3 regions of the Amycolatopsis sp. A1MSW2902 genome follow, and region 3 is predicted to be linked to each of the others. Evidence: riboswitches for the same ligand, from Rfam matches in the RefSeq annotation. Region 3 holds a riboswitch; each other region holds the start of a gene.
The links. A riboswitch is a leader RNA that binds a small molecule or an ion and turns the genes downstream of it on or off. The one in region 3 is predicted to bind S-adenosylmethionine.
Positions count from the first base shown of each region.

Region 1: linked by a shared signal. The riboswitch ahead of DMP23_RS11035 (aminotransferase class V-fold PLP-dependent enzyme) and the one ahead of DMP23_RS39655 (methionine ABC transporter ATP-binding protein) in region 3 are both predicted to bind S-adenosylmethionine.
Region 2: linked by a shared signal. The riboswitch ahead of thrC (threonine synthase) and the one ahead of DMP23_RS39655 (methionine ABC transporter ATP-binding protein) in region 3 are both predicted to bind S-adenosylmethionine.

Region 1 is NZ_QJPO01000001.1:2,430,634-2,433,896, forward strand. Features, by position in the region: gene DMP23_RS11025 (ArsR/SmtB family transcription factor) at 1-136, shown strand, start outside; gene DMP23_RS11030 (potassium/proton antiporter) at 236-1,714, shown strand; SAM riboswitch class IV at 1,811-1,925, shown strand; gene DMP23_RS11035 (aminotransferase class V-fold PLP-dependent enzyme) at 1,966-3,263, shown strand, end outside.
Region 2 is NZ_QJPO01000001.1:4,860,444-4,863,706, forward strand. Features, by position in the region: gene rpsT (30S ribosomal protein S20) at 1-139, shown strand, start outside; gene holA (DNA polymerase III subunit delta) at 240-1,211, opposite strand; SAM riboswitch class I at 1,343-1,476, shown strand; gene thrC (threonine synthase) at 1,490-2,755, shown strand; gene DMP23_RS22225 (ComEC/Rec2 family competence protein) at 2,780-3,263, opposite strand, start outside.
Region 3 is NZ_QJPO01000001.1:8,441,115-8,444,377, forward strand. Features, by position in the region: gene rsmA (16S rRNA (adenine(1518)-N(6)/adenine(1519)-N(6))-dimethyltransferase RsmA) at 1-428, shown strand, start outside; SAM riboswitch class I at 988-1,078, shown strand; gene DMP23_RS39655 (methionine ABC transporter ATP-binding protein) at 1,294-2,307, shown strand; gene DMP23_RS39660 (hypothetical protein) at 2,416-2,889, opposite strand; gene DMP23_RS39665 (4-(cytidine 5'-diphospho)-2-C-methyl-D-erythritol kinase) at 3,011-3,263, shown strand, end outside.

The DNA of each region.
Region 1 (3,263 bases), 6.0 Mb from region 3:
GCTGGAGCGGGCGGTCGAAGCGGGATGGCTGACGCGGGACCAGCAGCGCGCGGTCCGCGTCCTGCCAGGCGCGCAGGGGCCGTTCGCCGCGCTCGGTGTCGATCTCGCGACGGTGAGTGCCGCCGAGGCTTCGTAACACACCGGCGAGGTCCCCCGGACCGGTGGTGCGCGCTCGGGAACCGGACACTGCCTCACTATTCTGGACGCCTGCGGGCGACCGGGAGGGAGGCGGAGGGTGAACGAGCTTCCCCTGGTGCTGGGCGTCGGAGCGCTGGTTCTCGTCGTCTCGGTCGTCGCGGTGCGGGTGTCCATCCGGCTCGGATTCCCGTCGCTGCTGCTGTATCTCGGGATCGGCGTCGTGCTCGGCGAAGCCGGGTTCGGCATCCGCTTCGACAATCCGGCGCTCACCCAGTCCCTCGGGCTCGCCGCGCTCGTCCTGATCCTCACCGAGGGCGGGCTCACCACGCGGTGGTCCGCGGTGAAACCCTCGCTGGGGCCCGGAATCCTGCTGTCCACAGTGGCCGTGGTGATCAGCATCGCGGTCACCGGCGCGGCATTGCACTGGCTGCTCGGCCTCGACTGGCGGCTCGCCCTGCTGTGGGGCGCGGTTCTCGCGTCCACCGACGCCGCGGCGGTGTTCTCCGTGCTGCGCATGGCCGGGGTCGGGAAACGGCTCGTCGGCGCGCTGGAACTGGAATCCGGCATCAACGACGCGCCCGCCTACATCGCGGTCGTCGTGCTCGCGTCCGGCGAGGCGGTCGACTGGTCGCTGCCGCTGCTGGTGGTCTACGAACTGCTCACCGGCCTCGTGCTCGGCCTCGCGTTCGGCTGGCTGGGCGCGCAGGCGCTGCGCCGGGCCGCGCTCCCGGCGACCGGCCTGTACCCGCTCGCCACGGTCGCGGTGTGCGTGCTCGCGTACTCCTCGGGTCAGCTGGCGCACGCGTCCGGCCTGCTCGCCACCTACGTCGCAGGCCTGGTGCTGGGGAATTCCAAGCTGCCGCACCGGTCGGACACCCTGTCGTTCGCCGAAGGGCTCGGCTGGCTCGCGCAGATCGGGCTGTTCGTGCTGCTCGGCCTGTTCGCGTCGCCGACCCGGCTGCTCGAAACGCTCATCCCCGGCCTGGTCGCGGGCGCGGTGGTGTTGCTGCTCGCCCGGCCGCTGTCGGTGGTCCTGTCGCTGCTGCCGTTCCGTTTGCCGTGGCGGGATCAGGTGTTCCTGTCCTGGGCGGGGTTGCGCGGTGCGGTGCCGATCGTGCTCGCGATGATCCCCCTGTCCGAGGGCGTGCCCGGTGCGCAACGGCTCGTGGACGCGGTTTTCGTGCTCGTCATCGTGCTCACCGTGCTGCAAGGCGCGACGCTCAGCCCGCTCGCGCGGATCCTCGGACTGGCGAAGGCGACGCAGGCGCACGAGATCGAGGTCGACGCCGCCCCGCTCGACGAACTCGGCGCCGAACTGCTGCAGGTGCGCATCCAGAAGGGGTCGAAGCTGCACGGCGTGTACCTGTCCGAGCTGCGGCTGCCCGCCGGGGCGACGGTCAGCCTCGTGGTGCGCGGCGGGACGGGCTTCACCCCGCAGAAAACGAGCCGCTTGCAGGTCGAGGACCAGCTTCTGGTGGTCACGACCGCCGCCGACCGCGACGCGACCGAACGGCGCATCCGTGCCGTCGATCGCGCCGGCCGCCTCGCGCGCTGGCACGGGGAATCCGGAGCCTGATCTTTCTGTCCTTTGTGGACACACCCTGTGACTGCCGTCTCAGATCACGAGACGGGTCTGGTTTCTCCCAGGGGTCGTCCGCTATCTTCGGTTTCAGGTCATGAGTGCCAGCGCGAAGCCCCGGCTTGCTGGCCGGCAACCCTCCTACCGCGGTGGGGTGCCCCGGGTGAGGACCAGGCCGGTCGCGCAGTGCGGCGGGCAAGCGCGGGCCCCTCGCCGGGGGTCCCCCGGAACGCCGAGGAGGCGCCGTCATGACTCTCGCACTCGACCGGTCCACGGAAACTGTTGCCGCTGCCGTTCCCGCTGTCGCCGGTGCGACGCTGCGGGTCCCGCTGGTCACCGGCGGCGACATCGGGTACGCCAACCTCGACCACGCGGCGAGCGCGCCGTGTCTGGACGCGGTGCGTTCGGCGGTCGACGAGTTCCTTCCCTGGTACGCCAGCGTGCACCGCGGCGCGGGCTTCGCTTCGCAGGTCTCGACGCGGCTGTACGAGCGGACGCGCGACGTGCTGCGCCGGTTCGTGGACGCTCGCAACGGCGACTCGGTGATCTTCACCCGCAACACCACGGACGCGTTCAACCTGCTGGCGAAAGCGTTGCCGCGCAAGACTTCCGTGGTGGTGTTCGACAGCGAGCACCACGCGGCCTTGCTGCCGTGGCGCGGCCCGAACGTCCGGCGCGTGCAGCTGCCGCGGACCCGGCTCGCCGCAGTGTCCGTTGTGGACGAAGCGCTCGCGGAATGCCCGCAGGGGCCGCGGTTGGTGGTCGTCGCCGGTGCGTCCAATGTGACCGGCGAGCTGCTGCCGGTGGCCGAGATCGCTGCGGTGGCCCGGAAACACGGCGCCCGGGTGGCCCTCGACGCCGCGCAGCTCGCTCCGCATCGGCAGATTTCGTTGCGGGAGCTGGATGTTGACTATGTTGCGCTGTCCGGGCACAAGCTGTACGCGCCCTTCGGGGCCGGTGCGCTGATCGGGCGCAGCGACTGGTTGCGGGCGGCCGAGCCGTACCTGGCCGGTGGTGGCGCTACGAAGCTGGTGACCGAGGAAGCCGTGGTGTGGAACAGCGGCGAGGAGCGGCACGAGGCCGGATCGCCGAATACCGTTGGCGTGTATGCGCTTGGAGTGGCCTGCGAGCAGCTGGCGGCTCAGTGGGATGCCGTGGGTTCGCACGAGGCCGTGTTGCTGGAGCGGTTGCGCAAGGGTCTTGAGAGCTTGCCGGGGTTCGCCGAGCTGCGGTTCTTCGACGCGCCGGTGGACCGGGTCGGCACGGTGAGCTTCGTGGTCGACGGGTTCGAGCCCGGATGGCTGGCCGCGGTGCTGTCGGCCGAGTACGGAATCGGCGTGCGGGACGGGGCGTTCTGCGCGCACGTGGCCGCCCGGCGGTTGATCCGGGAAGCCGGAAGCCAGGGCCAGCAGGCGGTCCGGGTGAGCCTCGGGCTGGGGAGCACCGAGGAACACGTCGACCGCTTGGTGCTGGCACTGCGGCAGATCGTGGCCCGGGGAGCCCGCTGGGAGTACGCGAAGGTGGACGGGCGGTGGGCACCGGTCGG
Region 2 (3,263 bases), 3.6 Mb from region 3:
CGGTGACAAGGACAAGGCCCTCGAACTGCAGCGCGACGCCGCTCGCAAGCTCGACAAGGCCGTCACCAAGGGCGTCATCCACGCCAACCAGGCCGCGAACAAGAAGTCGGCTCTCGCGAAGCGCGCGAACCAGCTCTGAGCGCAGTCTTTCGGAAAGGCCCGGCGGCTTCGGCTGCCGGGCCTTTCCGTGTCCTGGGGACCGGCTCGGCTCTCCTCAAGGCGTTCCCGGCGCCGGGACGTCAGCGGTCTCCCTTGGCCGCGACCACGTCGAGGACCGCGCGCTGCAACGCGTAGTTCGCGTCGGCCGCCGCACCCTTGACCTCGGCGTTCAGCCGCGCCACGACGCGCATCGCGGTCGCCAGGCCGTCCTGGCCCCAGCCGCGGGACTGCCCTTGCGCCTTGCGGATCTTCCACGGCGGCATGCCGAGTTCGCCCGCCATCTGGTTCGGGTTGCCGCGCCCGGCCGCGGACACGCGAGCGATCGTGCGCACCGCGTCGGCCAGCGCGTCGGCGATCAGGACGTGCGGGACGCCCAGCTGCATCGCCCACTGCAGCGACTCCATCGCGGCGGCCCGGTCGCCCGCGACGGCCTTCTCGGCCACCGCGAAGCCGGTCACGTCGGCGCGTCCGGTGTGGTAGCGGCGGACCGCCCGCTCGTCGACGACTCCCCCGGTGTCGGCGACCAGCTGCGTCGCCGCCGAGGACAGTTCGCGCAGGTCCGAGCCGACCGAGTCGAGCAGCGCCATCAGGCCCGCGGCGTCGATCTTGCCGCCCGCGCGGCGCACCTCGTTGCGGACGAACGCCTCGCGCTCGGCCGGTTTGGTGAGCTTCGGGCATTCGGTGATTTCCGCGCCCGCCTTTTTCAACGCGCCCGGCAGCGCTTTGGCGGCTTTGCTCCGCCCGCCGCCGCTGTGCACGACCACGAGGACGATGCCGTCGGCAGGCGCCTTCACGTACGCGAGGACCGCGTCGGACAGCTCCTGCGAGATGTCCTGCGCCGACTCCAGCACGATCACGCGCCCCTCGGCGAACAGCGACGGGCTCACCAGCTCGGCCAGCACAGGCGGTGTGAGATCGGACACCCGCATGCGCGTGAGGTCGGCCGTCGGGTCCGCGGCCTTGGCCGCGTCGAGGGACGCTCGCACAGCCCGTTCGATGAGCAGTTCTTCCTCGCCCGTGACGAGGTGCAGCGGCGCGGGTGCGGTGGTCACCCGGCCATCTTCTCACCCGGCCGCCGGGCCGCCCGCTCCGGTGATGTGGGCCGCCTCCGTGGCACGAGCTGATCGGGATGTCGTACGGTGTAGCCGAGGACGCGCCCACCGGCGCTCCGACAACCGAATACCGCTCATCCAGAGGGGCAGAGGGAACGGCCCGACGAAGCCCCGGCAACCGGCGTACAGCCTGTCATCCCGCGATCGCGGGGTAGCTGACGACCACGGTGCCAATTCCGGCCCGCTTCGGCGGGGCAGATGAGGAAAGGAACCTCGCGATGACTGCAGCCCTCAGCGCCACCTCCGCCAACAAGACGATCGACCTCGGTCCGGCCGTCGAACTGGTGTCGAAGGAAGAAGGGCACCGGCAGCCGCTCGCTCCGGAATTCGTCTCCGTCGAAGACTTCTCGCCGCTCGAGGTCGCCTACGACTTCGGCCGCGTCCGCCGCGAGGACATCGAGGCGGGCCCGCGCAACATCTGGCGTTACAAGAAACTCCTTCCCGTCCCCTCGACCGTCGAGGAGACCCCGAACACCGAACCCGGCTGCACCCGGCTCGTGCGCGCCGACCGGCTCGCGAAGGAGCTCGGCCTCAAGCGCGTGTGGGTCAAGGACGACACCGGCAACCCCACGCACTCGTTCAAGGACCGCGTGGTCGCCGTCGCGCTCGCGGCCGCCCGCGAGTTCGGTTTCGAGGTCCTGGCGTGTCCCTCGACCGGCAACCTGGCCAACGCGACCGCCGCCGCGGCGGCCCGCGCCGGCTGGCGGTCGGTCGTGCTGATCCCGAAGAACCTCGAACGCGCGAAGATCCTCACCACCGCGGTCTACGACGGCGACCTGATCGCCGTCGACGGCAACTACGACGACGTGAACCGGCTCGCCACCGAACTGGCCGGCGAGCACCCGAAGTGGGCGTTCGTGAACGTCAACGTCCGCCCGTACTACTCCGAGGGCTCGAAGACGCTCGCCTACGAGGTCGCCGAGCAGCTCGGCTGGCGCATCCCCGAGCAGATCGTCGTGCCGATCGCCTCCGGTTCCCAGCTCACCAAGGTGGACAAGGGTTTCCGCGAGCTGGGCCAGCTCGGTCTCGTGGACGCCAGCCCGTACAAGGTGTTCGGCGCGCAGGCCACGGGCTGCTCGCCGGTCTCCACCGCGTACCGCAACGGCCACGACGTGGTCCAGCCGGTGAAGCCGGACACCATCGCCCGTTCGCTCGCGATCGGCAACCCGGCCGACGGCCCGTACGTGCTCGACGTGGTCAACCGCACCGGCGGCGCGATCGAGGACGTCACCGACGAAGAGGTCGTCGAAGGCATTCGGCTGCTCGCGCGCACCGAAGGCATCTTCACCGAGACCGCGGGCGGCGTCACCGTGGCGACCGCGAAGAAGCTCGTCGAAACCGGCAAGCTCGACCCGGACGCGGAAACCGTCCTCCTCATCACCGGCGACGGCCTCAAGACCCTCGACGCGGTCGAGAACCACATCGGCCCGAAGGCCACCGTGCCGCCGTCCGCCGCGGCCGTCGCCAAGGCACTCGGCTACTGACGCACCGGCCCGGGGTCCGCCGCACTACCGCGGCGGACCCCGCGGCTCGCCCCGGCGCACCACCGCCGGTCCGCTTCCTCCGGGCAGAACGGCGGTGTCCCCGTCGATATCGGTCCGGGTGACCAGCACTCCCATCGTTCCGAGAACGTCCACTGTGGACTTGCTCGGATGTCCGTATCCGTTGCCCGCGCCGACACTGATCAGCGCCGTGCGCGGCCGCACCGCCGCGAGAAACTGCGGCAGCGAATACCTCGACCCGTGATGCGGCACCTTCAGGACGTCTGCCCGCAGGTCGACGCCCTCGGCAAGCAGATCCGCCTGCGCCGCCAGCTCGACGTCTCCGGTCAGCAGAACCCGGCCAGCCGCGGTGTCGGCGCGCAGGACGACCGAACTGTTGTTGATCATCGTGCCGTCCTGCAACGCCGGTGCACGGGTAGTGGCGTAGCGCGGACCGATCACCTCAAGCGACAGCCCCGGCCACTCCAGCCGCTGCCCGTCGCTCAACTGC
Region 3 (3,263 bases):
TGGCCGAGCTGCCGTCGCTGCGCAGCGGGCTCGTCATGGTCCAGACCGAGGTCGCCGACCGGATGGTGGCCGGGCCAGGGAGCCGCACTTACGGCGTGCCGAGCGTGAAGCTCGCTTGGTACGGGCCCGCGCGCAAGGTGGCCGCCGTGCCGCGCGCGGTGTTCTGGCCGGTGCCGAACGTCGATTCCGCTCTGGTCTCGTTCACCCGGACCGACCCGGTTTCCGGAGTGGATCGGGCCCGGCTGTTCGCGGTGGTCGACGCGGCGTTCTCCCAGCGGCGCAAGACATTGCGGGCCGCGCTGGCCGGGTGGGCTGGTTCCGCCGAGCGGGCTGGCGAGTTGCTCGCCGAGGCGGGGATCGACCCGAAGACGCGCGGGGAGCAGTTGGACGTGCACGCTTTCGCGCGGATCGCGGCTGCCGGAATGTGACCCACCTCCCCCAGGGTGCTCGCCCTGCGACTTCCAACGGCGGCGTCGGAGCAGGTATTCCCTGGTTTCGCCGCGTTCTCCGATGATCTTGTGTCGTCGCTGATTGTGGGTCATTCCCTGCTGCTTGGCTACGCTTGGTGACCACGCGAGCACGGCTGAAACAGCCGCCCACCTGTGACGAGCAGCTCGGCATTCGGGGGAGTCGGACTGCTCCACGCCCGGGATTGTTCCGCGGGGCTGACCCGAGGTGCTTCGCTTCGCTGACCTATCTCGGCTCGGTCGAGGCCCCGGTGCACCGCGCGTCGAGGCCCGCGAACCATCGCCCCTTGACAACGAGAAAACTCTTGTTCCACAAAGATCCTTGATCGTCCACAGTGGAACAAACCCGTCCGCCGCCGGTGCCCGTGGCGAGCGTTTCGCAGGTCGAGGCACTGTTCGGCGGCCGAGGTTCCGGGCTTCCGGTTTTTGGACGCGGTGTTCCGGTATGCGGGCACCACCAGACGTGTGATCTGCACCAACGCGCTTGCGTTCAGCCAATGGGATCGGCTTTACTCGAAAGCGTCCATCCCGAGCGACTGAGAGACCTGGCTCGCCGAAGTCGCAGCAACCACCCTCCGCAGGGCAGGTGCTACCGCCAGGACCGATGGAGGCTGTTTTCGATGAAGAGGGTCACCCGCCCGCTCCTGCTGACCCGCCGGCGCGTAGTCGACGAAGGTCGCCGCTCGGTATGTGCGTGTCAACGCTCCATGGTCATCGCCTGATCGTTTTTTCCGCAGTTTCTTGCGCCGTCCACAGTGGACGGTAATTCGATGACGCCTGGCGCGCCCGGAATCGGCGCCGCGCCTCGTTTGCCTGGAGCCCTTTCGTGATCACTGTCGAAAACGTGTCCAAGTCCTTTCCCTTCCACGGAAATCGGGTCGCCGCGCTGCGCGATGTGAGTGTCGACGTGCAAGCCGGTTCGCTGTTCGGGGTCGTGGGTCCGTCCGGTTCCGGCAAGTCGACCCTCGCCCGTTGCATCGCGCTGCAGGAGCGCCCCGACCGCGGCGTCGTGCGGCTCGACGGCCTCAACACCGCGACGCTCGACGGCAAGCGGCTGCGGGAGATCCGCCGCCAGCTGGGCGTCGTCGGGACCAAGCCGGAGCTGATCGCCGAGCGCACCATCGCGGGCAACATCGCCAGCCCGCTGGAGCAGCTCGGCGTCGACGGCCCGCAGCGGCGCAGCCGGGTCGGCTCGCTGCTCGACCTCGTCGGCCTCACCGCCCGCGCCGGGCAGAAGCCGGAAGAACTCACCGACGGCCAGCTCCGCCGGGTCGCGGTCGCCAGGGCGCTCGCCGCCGGACCGGCTGTGCTGCTCGCCGACGACCCGACCGCCGGGGTCGCGGCCGAGGACGCGGGCGCGGTGCTCGCTGTGCTCGACCGCGCGCGGGCCGAGCTGGGCGTGACGGTCGTCGTCACCACGCCGGACGCGGACGTCGTCCGCCGGGTCTGCGACGACGTCGCGGTGCTCGACAACGGCGCGATCGTCGAGCGCGGCACGGTGCTCGACCTCATCTCGACGCCGGACAGCTGGACCGCGCAAGCGGTGCTGCCGTCAGTCGAGACCTCGCGCGCCCAGTCCGCGAAGTACGACCGCGCGGTCGACGTCGTGCTGATCGGTTTCGCTTCGGTGGGCGCCCTGCTGCCTGAGGCGGCCAGCCGGTTCGACGTGGAGCTCGCCACCATCGGCGGCGGCCTCACCCGCATCGGGGACACCCCGATCGCCCGGTTCCGCCTCGGCGTCCGCGGCGAGCGGGCCGACGCCGCGCTGTCCTGGATCTCCGACCGGGGCGCGCACGTGAGCCAGCCGGCTCGCGGTCCGCAGAGCGTCGTCGCCGCCTGATTTCCCTTGAACTGAGCGGTTTTCCGAGGGCCGTCCCATGCGATGGGGCGGCCCTCGCCGCGTTCGCGGGACGCGTCGCCCGAGAAATCAGGTCGCCGGGTCAAAGTTTCAGGACAAGTGTCCTGCATTCTGTCCATTGTGGTCGTTCCGGCGCAGGATCTCCGCCAGCTCCGGATCCGCGTGCGCCTCGGCGGTCTGTTTCCACCTCGTCACGAGGGCGGCGAACGGCACCGGGTTGCCGAGGGATTCGGCTCGCTCCAGGGTTTCGGCCAGTTCGCCGACGAATGTCCGTACTTCTTCCGCGGACAGGTACCGCGCCCACGGGAACGCGGCGGGCAGCGCCTCGGCGGCGAGCGCGGCGGTCTCGGCGCTGCGGCGCATCAGTTCCGCGAGGATCGTGACGGTCGCCGAAAACCCGGCCGCCGCCTGTTCGGCGCGTTCGGCGGTCACGAGCAGCAGATCGGGTTTGTCCTTCTCCCGTCGGCGAATCCGGACCGAACGGGTCGGCGAACCTTCGAGCCGCTCGACGACCCGGCGCGGGTGCAGGGACAGCTCGGACAGGTTGACCTCCGGCGCGCGCATAGTTCCAAAGTAGTTCCAAATTAGTCCGGATGGCCACTCCGGAGCGACGGTTGGGGGAACTTCCGTGCCGACGTTTTCTCCTGGCGACACCTGGTCAGCGCCAGCCACGTAGGCTGGACGGGTGCTCGCCGTCGTACCACCACCAGTCACCGTCCGGGTCCCGGCCAAGGTCAACCTGCACCTGGCCGTCGGCGACCTGCGGGCGGACGGGTTCCACGAGCTGGTCACCGTCTTCCAGGCGCTTTCGCTCACCGACGAGGTGACCGTCGCCGCCACCGACGAGCCAGGGCTCGAGGTGTACGGCGAGGGGGAGCGCACGGTGCCCACCGACGGCGCCAACCTCGCCTGGCGAGCGGCACGCGAGCTGGCCTCCT